Linked DNA regions of Methylorubrum extorquens. The protein of the gene in region 1 binds, or shares a complex with, the protein of each later gene. Links are inferred from orthologs where the notes say so. Each region holds a gene or a part of one and is shown on either strand. Other genes may lie near its edges. The genes, in order: tig and rpsG.

Region 1 (2,848 bases):
CGCAGGATCGGCGCCTCCGCTTCGCCCAAGCGCCATACGGCCGTCTCGGGCGCAGGATCGGGCTTCAGGCGGAGCTTGGCCGACGCGGCCTTGATCGATTTCGGCTCCGGGGGCGGGGCTTTCCCGGCGGGCGCTTGGGCCGAGGCCGTCCCTTGGGCCGAGGCCATCCCCGGCATCAGTGCGAGGGCGGCGCTGCCCGCGAGCAGATCGCGCCGTGAGAACGATCCCGGCGCGGGCTCGGCCGTCGGGTCGGGATTTCGCATGGCGTCTCGCGTCGTCGGTCGGTCGGGCTCGCGTTGTAGACAGGCTTCGTCCCAGCCGCCACCGCACGCGGCGCCCCGCAAGTTTTTTGCTGCGGCCCCGAGCCCGCGTGCTATAGACGCGCGCTTCGACGGCCCGGTATCCGGGCTCGTGTCGATGGCGCTCGCGGGCGTGGCGGAACTGGTAGACGCGCTGGATTTAGGTTCCAGTGTCGCAAGACGTGGGGGTTCGAGCCCCTCCGCCCGCACCATGTCCGTATCGGCGTCAGGAACCCGAGCGGTTCCCGCCGGAGCGCCCGCACGGGGCTTCCCTGGCGCAGCGGCACGCGAAGACGAGATTGCGGTTTTAGAAAACAGCGGACGAACGACGATGCAGGTGACCGAGACGACCTCCGAGGGGCTGAAGCGCGAGTTTCAGGTGCTCCTCCCCGCGAACGAGCTTGAGGATCGCCTCAACACCGAGCTCTCGAACATCAAGGGCAAGGTCCAGATCAAGGGCTTCCGCCCCGGCAAGGTGCCGGTCGCGCATCTGCGCAAGGTCTACGGCAAGTCGGTGATGGCCGACGTGCTGCAGAACGCCGTCAACGAGGCCAACCAGCAGATCGTCTCCGACAAGGGCCTGCGCCTCGCGCTCGAGCCGCAGATCGAGTTCCCGAAGGACGAGGAGCAGACCATCATCGAGCGCGCGCTCGATGCCAAGGGCGACCTCGCCTTCAAGGTGAAGCTTGAAGTGCTGCCGAGCTTCGAGCTCGCCGACCTCTCCGACGTGTCGATCAAGAAGCTCGTGCTCAAGCCCTCCGACGAGGAGATCAACGAGACGCTCGAGCGCATGGCCAAGGACAGCCGCTCCTTCGAGCCCCGCGAGGAGGGCGCCGAGGCGCAGTCCGGCGACCGCGTCACCATCGATTTCGTTGGCCGCATCGACGGCACCGAGTTCGAGGGCGGCAAGGGTGAGGACGTCGATCTGGAACTCGGCTCCAACACCTTCATCCCCGGCTTCGAGGACCAGCTCGTCGGCGCCAAGGTCGGCGACAGCCGCCTCGTGAAGGTCGCCTTCCCGTCCGACTATCAGGCCGAGCAGCTCGCCGGTAAGGACGCCGAGTTCGACGTGACCGTGAAGGTCGTCGCCGCCCCCGGCGAGACCCAGATCGACGACGAACTCGCCAAGCGCTTCGGCATGGACGACCTCGAGAAGTTGAAGGAGGCCGTCTCCAAGGCCGTCGGCTCCGATTACGAGGCCCAGTCCCGGCGCAAGCTCAAGAAGGAGCTTCTCGACGCGCTCGACGGCAAGTACGCCTTCGACCTGCCCCCGAGCCTCGTCCACCAGGAATTCGCCGCCGTGTGGGCGCAGGTCGAGCAGGACCTGAAGACCCGCGGCAAGACCTTCGAGGACGAGGGCACGACCGAGGAGGCGTCGCAGGCGGAGTACCGCAAGATCGCCGAGCGGCGCGTCCGCCTCGGTCTGGTGCTTGCGCAAGTCGGCGAGACCGCCGATATCAAGGTCTCGGATGACGAGGTCAATCAGGCCCTGTTCGCCCGGATCCGGCAGTTCCCGGGCCAGGAGAAGCAGGTCTACGACTTCTACCGCAACAATCCGCAGGCGCTCGCCGAGCTTCGCGCGCCGCTGTTCGAGGAGAAGGTCGTCGACCATGTCCTCGGTCAGGTCCAGGTCGTCGAGGAACCCGTCTCCAAGGAGGCGCTCTTCGCCGAAGACGACGAGGCCGACGCCGTGAACGGCGCGGCCGCGACGGACGAGAAGCCGAGCGAGTCCAACAACGAGGCGGCGGCCGACAAGGCTGCCGGCTGATCGCCGACCCACCGGCTCCGCGGCGGGCGGCGATCTTCGAGATCAGGCGGCGTTAACGCTTGCCGTGTTCGCTGTAACCATCCGGCCTCGGGCGATTCGCCCCGAGGCCGGACCCGGAGCCGAGGGCTGATATGAGAGATCCGGTCGATTACTTCCACAACTCGCTCGTGCCCATGGTGGTCGAGCAGTCGAGCCGCGGCGAGCGCGCCTTCGACATCTACTCGCGGCTTCTGCGCGAGCGGATCATCTTCCTCACCGGCCCCGTCGAAGACCAGGGCGCGTCGCTGATCGTCGCCCAGCTTCTGTTCCTGGAAGCCGAGAACCCGAAGAAGGAAATCTCCTTCTACATCAACTCGCCCGGCGGCGTGGTGACCTCGGGCCTGTCGATCTACGACACGATGCAGTTCATCCGCTGCCCCGTCACGACGCTCTGCGTCGGCCAGGCCGCGTCGATGGGCTCGCTCCTGCTGGCCGCGGGTGAGGCCGGCCACCGCTTCGCCCTGCCGAACGCCCGGATCATGGTGCACCAGCCCTCCGGCGGCTTCCAGGGACAGGCGACCGACATCCTGATCCATGCCCGCGAGATCGAGGCGCTGAAGAAGCGTCTGAACGAGATCTACGTGAAGCATACCGGCCGCGACTACGAGACGATCCATCAGGCGCTCGAGCGCGACAACTTCATGACCGCCGACGCGGCCAAGGAGTTCGGCCTGATCGACGACATTCTGCACAAGCGCCCCGAGCCGGCCGCCGCCTGAGCGAGAACGGAAACCCGAGGCGC
Region 2 (9,139 bases), 300 kb from region 1 along the record:
GCCTATCGCAGGCCGATCTTGCCGCATCCGGGGCGTGGCTCGCCAAGAATTTCGGCGGCTAAGCTTACCGCGGGGGTCGGCGACTTTGCCTGACACACTCAGTGTGGCGGGGGCATCGCCCCCGTCACGCGGCCTGCCCCGGTGCCTCCCCCGTCTCGCTCAGGGGCAGCATCCAGGTTTCCCCGTCAACCGGTATGCCGAAGCTGTTATGGGGCGCGGTCTCGACGCAGACGAAGCCATGGTGGGCATAGAGGCGCCGGGCGCCTTCCAGAACCGTATGGGTCCACAGCGTGAGGCGGGCATAGCCCGTCTCAAGGGCAAAGCCGATGCAGGTCTCGACCAGCGTATCGCCGATACCGCGGCGGCGGGCGAAAGGCTCGACATAGAGGAGGCGCAGCCGCGCGGTGCCGTCACCTTCGTCGGTGAGGAAGACGGACCCCGCCAGCACGCCGTCGATCTCCGCGATCCAGCACTGCTCGCGCCCCGGCTTGAAATTCCGCAGGAAGTTGGTGGTGGCCTCACCCTCGATGATCTCCAGGCCGCGGCCCCAACCGTGGCTCTGGGCGTAGAGCATCGATTGCCGGGCCGCAATCAGGCCCATATCCCCCGTGCGGAACGGGCGGATCGCGAAGCCCGGAACGGATTTGGGTTGCAGCAGCAGGCGCACGCGCGCCATCGCCTCTGCCAGATCCGCCCTCTGGACGGTATCGAGGCCGCCGACGAGGCGGGCCACAGCGGCGCGCTGCCGTCCGTCCACCTCTTCGAACGCCCTGCGCCCGGCTTCGGTCAGTTGGATCGGCCGGGCGCGCGCATCTGCGCCGCGGGCACGGGTGATCCAGCCCCGCTGCTCGAAGCGGGCCAGGATCCGGCTGACATAGCCCGCATCCATGCCGAGCGTCGCCTGCACCGCTGAAGCGGTGAGCGGAAATTGGGCCGGGTCGTGCGTCGCGATTTCGAACAGCAGACGTGCATCCGGAAGCGTGACGTCGCAGCCGAGAAACTGCTCGTCGAGCGCACCGACGAGCCCGGTGTAGAACCGGTTGAAGCGGCGGACCGTGTCGATGACGTCGTCGGCGCTGACTTCCTTCATGGCCTCAACGTCAACGAGAAGGTTGACAGAGTCAACTAACTGGCAGGCAGCCTGAGGCGCGGCCTTGGCAAAATCGCGGACGAACGGGCGGTGCCGGGGCACGACGCGTGTCATTGCGATGAAGGTCGAATACGCTGATGCGCGGCTCGATACGCAGCTGCGCCAAGGTGGCGCCTCCTGTCCGGACGTCCCTCCTTAGGGTGAGCGGTTCGTTAACGATGCCCTGGGAAAAACGGGAACCTGCAAAATCCACTTAGCTTTAAGCCAAGTGACCCTTTGCGCGCAGTCGTCCGCAGCGGTAACATAAGGAAAGATTTCCTCAAAAAGGCTCTCAGGTGCCGATCCGGCAGGATAGGGTCATGAACCAGTGCTAGCGATCCCGCTTCTCGTTATTGCCGGACTGTTGATCGGCTTGTTTTACCACTGGGGGATGCTTGCCGTTGCGAGCTTTTTTATCATCGTCGCGCGGGTCATCTATCACTTCCACAGCGGCCAGTTGGTGCTAGCCGATCTGTTGATGATTGCCGCCTCTCTCTGCGCGCTGCAGGGCGGTTATGTTTTGGGAGGCTATATCGCCTGCAGGAAAGATGTCTGAGTCAGGATCAGATCCAGATGATACGACCTGCTATCCACGATGCTGTGCCCCACAGTACAATCGAGGCGACAATAAACAGAACCCCGTAAATCAGGCGCGGACGGCGGGCGGGCATTTCAACGATCGGCGTTCGTGACAGTCGGGGAGCGCATTTCGCCGTATGGCACGAATCGTATTGGGTTTGTGTCAAAATAGGTGGTTCTCGCATGTGTCAAAGTACGCATGATGTGTGGAAAGGCAGTAATCGAACGAATTTCGTAAACCTGCCGTTGTAAGAAGTCTGTCGCAGTTGTTCCGTGCGTCGAGCCGCAGCCGGCACTCCTGTGGTTCTGGTCTCGGATCGACGCGGCTCCGTCAAATCACGGGTCGGTGATTGCTGTATCCATGCCATCGGCCGCTTGGAAAAGTTGTGACTCTGGATAATGGCATCCTCAGATTGTGGTGATCGAGCGACGCCTGCGGCCTGCCGCGCTCCCGCCCTTGCGTGCGTGAGGCGGAGCGTCCATTGCGCTGTCTCTCGCTCAACCTCGGGATAAGCGGCCAGGCCGGTGTACCGCCTCACCGACATTGCGATCTCGAACTGGTACCTCATCCGGCGCGAGCAGATTCGGATTCGGGGGGCGGCGGCGCTCGTCGGTCCCACGGGCGCGGGCAAGTCCACGATCTTCGATGCGGTCGGCACGGTGCTGGCCGGCAACAATGCGAGCCGGCTCGCCCTCAACGCTTCCGCCTCGGGCCGCAGCGCCCGCACGGTGCGCGACTACTGCCTCGGCTGGATCAGCGACCCGGCCGAGGGCGGGCGCCCGACGCGGGAGGCCTGCGAGACCCTCATCAGCCTCGTGTTCGAGAATCCCGCGAGCGGCCGCATCGTCACGGTCGGGCTTGCGCTCGCCGCCCGCTCGGAGGAGCCGAAGGAGGAGACGCTTTCGCGCTTCATCGCCGTCGGTCACCGTTTCGAGATCGCCGATTACGTGCGCGAGACGAGCGAGGGCAGCTTCGTCGCACCCTGGGCGGAGATCGCCGCGGATCTCCGCCGCCGGTCCGACACGTTCGAGGAGTTCCGCACCTCCGGCGAGCGCTTCACCGCCGCCGTGCTGGCGACCCTGCGCGAGGGGGCGGCCGTGCCCGATCCGCGCCAGTTCCTGCGCACCTTCTCCAACGCGGTGGCCTTCAAGCCGATCTTCGACACCAGCGCCTTCGTGCGCAGCTTCGTACTGGAGGCCGAGCCGCTCGATGTCGCCCGCATCCGCCAGTCGATCGAGACGTGGCGGCGTCTGCTGGAGACCATCGAGGAACTGGAGAAGCGCCTCGCCCACCTCTCGCGCATCTGCGCGCGCTACGAGGGCTGGGCCCGGGCGAGCCTCACCGCCGCGCTGGACGAGATGCGTGCGGCGAGCGCGGATCTCCGCCGCCGCATCCTTGACCACGCCGAGGCCCGCCGCCTGCTCGCCGAGACGTCGGAGCGCCTGCGCATCGCCCGCGAGAGCGTGGCGACGAGCCAGGGCTTCGTGCGCGAGATCGATGCCGAGATCGCTGCCCGCAAGGCACTGATCGTCGGCAGCGTCGCGGAGGCACGGCTCGCGGCCTCCCATGCCGGTCTCGCCATGGTCGCCCGCGACCGGCGCGACCTCACCAACCGCCTCGCCGGGATCGTTGGCCTCGTGCAGGATGCCGGCCGCCTCAGCGCCATTGCCGGCCCCCTGCGCCGGATCGATCCGGGGGCCGCCCGCATCGTCGAGGCCTGCGCTCGCTCGGGGCTGCGCCGCGAGGCCCCCCCGGAGGACATTCTCCGGGTCGACGGGCCGTTGAAGGGGCTGCTCGACGGCCTTGCGCAGATGCCCGACGTGGCCGACGCTCTGGAAGAACAAGCGGAGGATCTCGCCCTCAAGGCCCGTGAGCGCGAGAACGAGGTGCGCGGCCTCGACGTGCAGGTCGGGGCCGGCCGGTCCTCGGCCGCGCGCCTGTCCTCCGACACGGAGGCCTTCCGCGATGAGTTGGGCCGGCTCGGCATCGAGGCGGCGCCGATCTGCGAACTTGCCGAAATCGTCGATCCGAAATGGGGCCCGGCACTCGAAGGCTTGCTCGGCCGCGCCCGCGAGGCGCTTGTGGTCGAGCCCGACCGGCTCGACCGCGCCTTCGCCCTGCTCGAATCGCGGAAGAATCAATTCTTCCGCTGTCTCCTGGTGAAGACCACCGATACCGCGCGGCGTTCCGCGCGGCGCTTCGATGACGGGCCGATGGGCCTGATCGAGACCGACAGCGACCACGCCGAGGCTTTCCTCGCGGCACGGCTCGGCGGCTACGACCTTGCCCCGGACGATGCCGCGCTCCGCAACATGAGCCGTGCGGTGGCGCCGAGTGGGCGCTCGACCTCGGGCATGGCCTATTCGGTGGTGCGCCCTGTGCCGCTGATGATGACCCGCGGCCAGCGCGGGCCCACCGCCGAGACCCGCCGCCGCCTCGACGAGGCACGCGAGGAGGCGCGGACCCTGCGGGCCGAGGCAACCGTGATGCGCGAGGCCGCCCGCATCGCCGCGCTGCTGCGGAGCCGGCTGGCGGAAGCGCCGGTCGATATCGAGGCCCTGCGCGCCGAGGCCGACGCCATCGAGGGCCGCCGCCGCAGCCTCTCCACCGAGCAGGAGACGGTCGCCCGCGCCGATGCCGGCGTGATCGAGGCGGAGCTGAAGGAGCTTCAGAAGGAGCGCTCCGCCTATCTCACCGAACTCGTGCAGGTGCTGGAGCCCAAGCGCGACGCCGCGCTCGCGGAAGAAGCCGGGCTGAAGGCGCGTGTCGCGCAAGGGAAGGAGGCGGCGCGCGCCGCATTCCTGGCCTACCGCACGGCGCTCCGGCGCTGGACCACCGGCGACACCGTTCGCATACGCCTCACCGGTACCGTCCCCGCCGACGTGCCGGACACGGTGACCGGGATCGCCGCGGCGCGGGCCGACCGCGCTGCGCTCGACACCAGGGCGCTGGCCTCGCTCGCTTCGCAGGCCCGTGCCTCCGCTCGCGAGGCCGCCGACAGCGTGCGCAACCAGGGCCGCGCCGCCGAGCGCGACCTTGCCGAGTATTGCGCCGCGTGGCGCGTCGAGAATCCCCTCGGTTCGGGCGAGCAGCCGGCTTCGTTCGGCTATGCCTGGGCGACCCGCGAGCGCGACGAGGTGGCGGGGCACGAGTTGCGCCGTTACCGCGACCAGTCGCTCCGGGCAGAGGCCGAGATGCGCCGCCTGATGACCGAGGATCTGCTGACGCGGCTCGCCGACAAGTTCGAGCGCATGCGCGCCCGGCTCGATGCCCTCAACGAGCGCCTCGCCTCGCAGACCTTCACCGGCCAGACCTACGCCTTCGAGGCGGAGGTGGACCGCCGCTACGCCGCCGTCCACGCGCTCGCCACTGAAGTCGCCCGCTCACCCGACGCGGCGCAGGCGGTGCTACCGGGCCCGGAGGAGGGCCCCGACAAGAGCCCGCTCGCAGCCGCACTCGCCGAGATCACGGCGCTGATCGAGGGCGAGGAGAACGCCGCACGGCTGGCAGATTACCGAAACTACTTCGTCTACGAGATCGGCATGCGCGACCGGGCGGGCAACCGCACCACGCTGTCGAGCCGGGCGCTGCGCGGTTCGGGCGGCGAGGCGCAGGCGCCGTTCTACGTGGCGATCGCCGCCTCGATGGCCTCGGCCTACTATCCCGGCGACCGTCCCGGCGACGAGACGCCGGGCTTAGGTCTTTGCCTTCTGGACGAGGCCTTCTCGAAGCTCGACGTGCGCAACAGCCAGTCGCTGGTCGACCTCTTCCGCGCCTGGGGGCTGCAACTCCTCATCGCCGCGCCGGAGGACAAGCGCACGACGCTGACCGAGGTGATGGACACCGTCGTCACCGTCTACAAGAGCCCGGATCTCGGCTCGGTCCGAATCGAGGCCGAACATCCGCTGGAAACCGCCAAGCGGGCGCTCGCCGAAATCAATCCGGATCGCCGCGGAATCGACGCTTTCCGTCTCTCGAACGCCGCGGAATAACGATGAGGCGGCCGGTCAGCGAACGGATCGCAGATCGGGCGCCCGTTCATCGAACTTTATCCTCTCCGGGCATTGACGACCCCGGCCACCCCGCGTAGAAGCGCGCCACTCCGGTGGATCGAGAGTCGCTTTCGGGTCGAGGCCAGGGGCTTCGGCGACCGTCGTCAGACCGATACCGGCATCACACCCTGACGTTTTCGTCAGATCAGCGGGTAAGAACGCGTCGTTCACGGCGTGATCCTCTGCCTCACCATCGTCAAAGGCCTTGATCGGCCTCTGGCGCTATTCGTTTTGCCGCGGGCTTGCTCGCGGACCGACCGCTCCGCAAGGGGCTTCGACAGGTTTCAGACGGTGGCCGCCCTGTGCGGCCGGATGAAGAGGGCACAGGATGCCGACGATCAACCAGCTGATCGCCCAGCCGCGCAAGGCGCAGAAGGCGCGCAACAAGGTGCCGGCGCTCAACGCCTGCCCGCAGAAGCGCGGCGTTTGCACGCGCGTCTACACCACGACCCCGAAGAAGCCGAACTCGGCGCTTCGTAAGGTCGCCAAGGTGCGCCTGACCAACGGCTTCGAGGTGATCGGTTACATCCCCGGCGAGGGCCACAACCTTCAGGAGCACTCCGTGGTCATGATCCGCGGCGGCCGCGTGAAGGACCTTCCGGGTGTGCGCTACCACATCCTGCGCGGCGTGCTCGACACGCAGGGCGTCAAGAACCGCAAGCAGCGCCGTTCGAAGTACGGTGCAAAGCGTCCGAAGTAAGAATCTCCGGGCGGCCATTTTCACGGCCTCGCAAGGATGTCGCCGGCGTTCACGCTCAAGGCGGCCTGCGCGAGGTGCTTAAGTCGATTGATCTGAGAGTAAACAGATGTCCCGTCGTCACTCTGCCGAGAAGCGCGAGATCATCCCGGACGCCAAGTACGGCGATGTCGTTCTGACCAAGTTCATGAATTCCATCATGTACGAGGGCAAGAAGTCGACCGCCGAGCGGATCGTCTACGGCGCGTTCGACATCGTCGAGAACCGCGCCCGCGCCAATCCGATCGAGGTGTTCCGCGCCGCGCTCGACAACGTCGCCCCGGCGATCGAGGTCCGGTCCCGCCGCGTCGGCGGCGCGACCTACCAGGTCCCCGTCGAAGTCCGCACCGAGCGCCGTCAGGCTCTCGCGATCCGCTGGCTGATCCAGGCCGCCCGCGGCCGCAACGACCGGACCATGATCGAGCGTCTCTCCGCCGAGCTGCTCGACGCCGCCAACAACCGCGGTAACGCCGTCAAGAAGCGCGAAGACACCCACCGGATGGCCGAGGCCAACCGCGCCTTCTCGCACTACCGCTGGTAATTCGCCGGTCCTGAGACCTTCGAGCGCGGCCAAGGGGCCGCGCTTCGTGCCCGCTTTCTCCCGGAGAGACCCCGATGCCCCGCACGCATGCGATCGAGGACTACCGCAACTTCGGCATCATGGCCCACATCGATGCCGGCAAGACCACGACGACCGAGCGGATCCTCTACTACACCGGAAAGTCCCATAAGATCGGCGAGGTCCATGAGGGCGCCGCCACGATGGACTGGATGGAGCAGGAGCAGGAGCGTGGCATCACGATCACCTCGGCTGCAACCACCTGCTTTTGGCGCGAGAAGCGCCTGAACATCATCGACACCCCCGGCCACGTCGACTTCACCATCGAAGTGGAGCGCTCGCTCCGCGTGCTCGACGGCGCCGTATGCGTGCTCGACGGCAACCAGGGCGTCGAGCCCCAGACCGAGACCGTGTGGCGTCAGGCCGACAAGTACGACGTGCCGCGTGTCGTGTTCGTCAACAAGATGGACAAGATCGGCGCCGACTTCTTCAAGTGCGTTGCCGACATCATCGGCCGCGTGGCCGGCAAGCCGGTTTGCTTGCAGCTGCCGATCGGTGCCGAGTCGAGCTTCAAGGGCGTGATCGACCTCATCAAGATGAAGGCGATCGTTTGGTCGGGTGAGGCGCTCGGCGCCAACTTCTCCGAGGAGGAGATCCCGGCCGATCTCGCCGATCAGGCGGTCGAGTACCGCACCAAGATGATCGAAGCCTGCGTCGAGCTCGACGACGACGCGATGACCGCCTACCTCGACGGCGTCGAGCCGGACGAGGAGACCCTGCGCCGGCTCGTGCGCAAGGCGGTGCAGCTTCGCGCCTTCCACCCGGTGCTGTGCGGCTCGGCCTTCAAGAACAAGGGCGTGCAGCCGCTCCTCGACGCCGTCGTCGATTACCTCCCGTCTCCCGCCGACCGCGGCGAGATCAAGGGTCTCGACTTCAAGACCGAGGAAGAGGTGGTTCGCCACCCGTCCGACACCGACCCCTTCTCCATGCTCGCCTTCAAGATCATGGACGATCCCCACGTCGGGACGATCACCTTCTGCCGCGTCTATTCCGGCAAGGTCGAGTCGGGCGCCAACGTCATCAATTCGTCGCGCGACAAGAAAGAGCGCGTCGGCCGCATGCTCCTGATGCACGCCAACAACCGTGAGGACGTCAAGGAGGCCTTCGCCGGCGACATCGTCGCCCTGGCCGGTCTCAAGGACACCCGCACCGGCGATACGCTGTGCGATCCGAAGGACGCGGTGATCCTCGAGAAGATGGAGTTCCCCGAGCCCGTCATCGAGATCGCCGTCGAGCCGAAGTCGAAGGCCGATCAGGAGAAGCTCGGCATCGCGCTCTCCAAGCTCGCCGCCGAGGATCCGTCCTTCCGCGTCTCGACTGACCAGGAATCCGGTCAGACCATCCTTCGCGGGATGGGCGAGCTGCACCTCGACATCAAGGTCGATATCCTGCGCCGTACCTATAAGGTCGACGCGAATATCGGTCAGCCGCAGGTGGCGTACCGCGAGAAGCTGACCCGCCGTCAGGAGATCGACTACACCCACAAGAAGCAGACCGGCGGCACCGGTCAGTTCGCCCGGGTGAAGTTCGTGGTCGAGCCGAACGAGCCGGGTGCCGGCTTCGCCTTCGAGTCGAAGATCGTCGGCGGCGCGGTGCCGAAGGAGTACATCCCCGGTGTCGAGAAGGGCCTCAACTCGGTCCTCGGCGCAGGCGTGCTCGCCGGCTTCCCGGTGGTCGACGTCAAGGTCGAGCTGATCGACGGCGCCTACCACGACGTCGACTCCTCGGCGCTGGCCTTCGAAATTGCCTCCCGCGCCGCCTTCCGCGAGGCGCTGCAAAAGGGCGGATCGGTTCTGCTCGAGCCGGTCATGAAGGTCGAGGTTGTCTCGCCGGAAGAGTATACCGGCTCGGTCATCGGCGATCTCAACTCCCGCCGCGGCCAGATCCAGGGCCAGGACATGCGCGGCAACGCCAACGTCATCAACGCGATGGTACCGCTGGCCAACATGTTCGGCTACGTGAACCAGTTGCGCTCCTTCTCCCAGGGACGCGCCAACTTCACGATGCAGTTCGACCATTACGA

What was found.
Region 2: the proteins of tig (region 1) and rpsG are in contact, whole or in part, in a crystal structure (PDB 3GTY), measured with the Thermotoga maritima proteins. The link is inferred for Methylorubrum extorquens from one-to-one orthologs. Residues at the interface, in WP_004081061.1 of Thermotoga maritima: Glu122, Val124, Val129, Leu130, Tyr133, Glu188, Gly259, Ile262, Tyr263, Glu266, Ser270, Glu273, Gln274, Glu277, Arg308, Gln311, Ile312, Ser315, Tyr316, Glu325, Arg329, Arg336, Leu363, Phe366, Trp367, Arg373, Leu377, Arg381, Leu384, Glu387; in WP_004081843.1 of Thermotoga maritima: Lys34, Lys52, Lys55, Glu59, Arg62, Gln63, Glu66, Asn67, Lys69, Val71, Arg95, Ala109, Lys110, Lys111, Gly112, Arg113, Pro114, Glu117, Glu121, Ile124, Ala125, Tyr127, Asn128, Asn129, Thr130, Gly131, Lys135, Asp139, Arg142, Met143.

What each region holds. Positions count from the first base shown.
Region 1 is NZ_JALJXF010000001.1:3,584,931-3,587,778, reverse strand. It holds tig (trigger factor), read left to right. Parts: upstream 1-630; coding sequence 631-2,067; downstream 2,068-2,848. Other genes in the region: J2W78_RS16925 (ATP-dependent Clp protease proteolytic subunit), read left to right, coding at 2,199-2,825; J2W78_RS16940 (multicopper oxidase family protein), read right to left, coding at 1-263. UniProt on the Bacillus subtilis protein: Involved in protein export. Acts as a chaperone by maintaining the newly synthesized protein in an open conformation. Functions as a peptidyl-prolyl cis-trans isomerase.
Region 2 is NZ_JALJXF010000001.1:3,887,124-3,896,262, reverse strand. Bases 5,328-8,302 are described here. They hold rpsG (30S ribosomal protein S7), read left to right. Parts: upstream 5,328-6,567; coding sequence 6,568-7,038; downstream 7,039-8,302. Other genes in these bases: fusA (elongation factor G), read left to right, coding at 7,113-8,302; rpsL (30S ribosomal protein S12), read left to right, coding at 6,090-6,461; J2W78_RS18230 (SbcC/MukB-like Walker B domain-containing protein), read left to right, coding at 5,328-5,701. In the rest of the region: J2W78_RS18245 (alpha/beta hydrolase), read left to right, coding at 1-62; J2W78_RS18240 (bifunctional helix-turn-helix transcriptional regulator/GNAT family N-acetyltransferase), read right to left, coding at 125-1,090; J2W78_RS18235 (hypothetical protein), read left to right, coding at 1,458-1,685; more of J2W78_RS18230, read left to right, coding at 2,234-5,327; more of fusA, read left to right, coding at 8,303-9,139.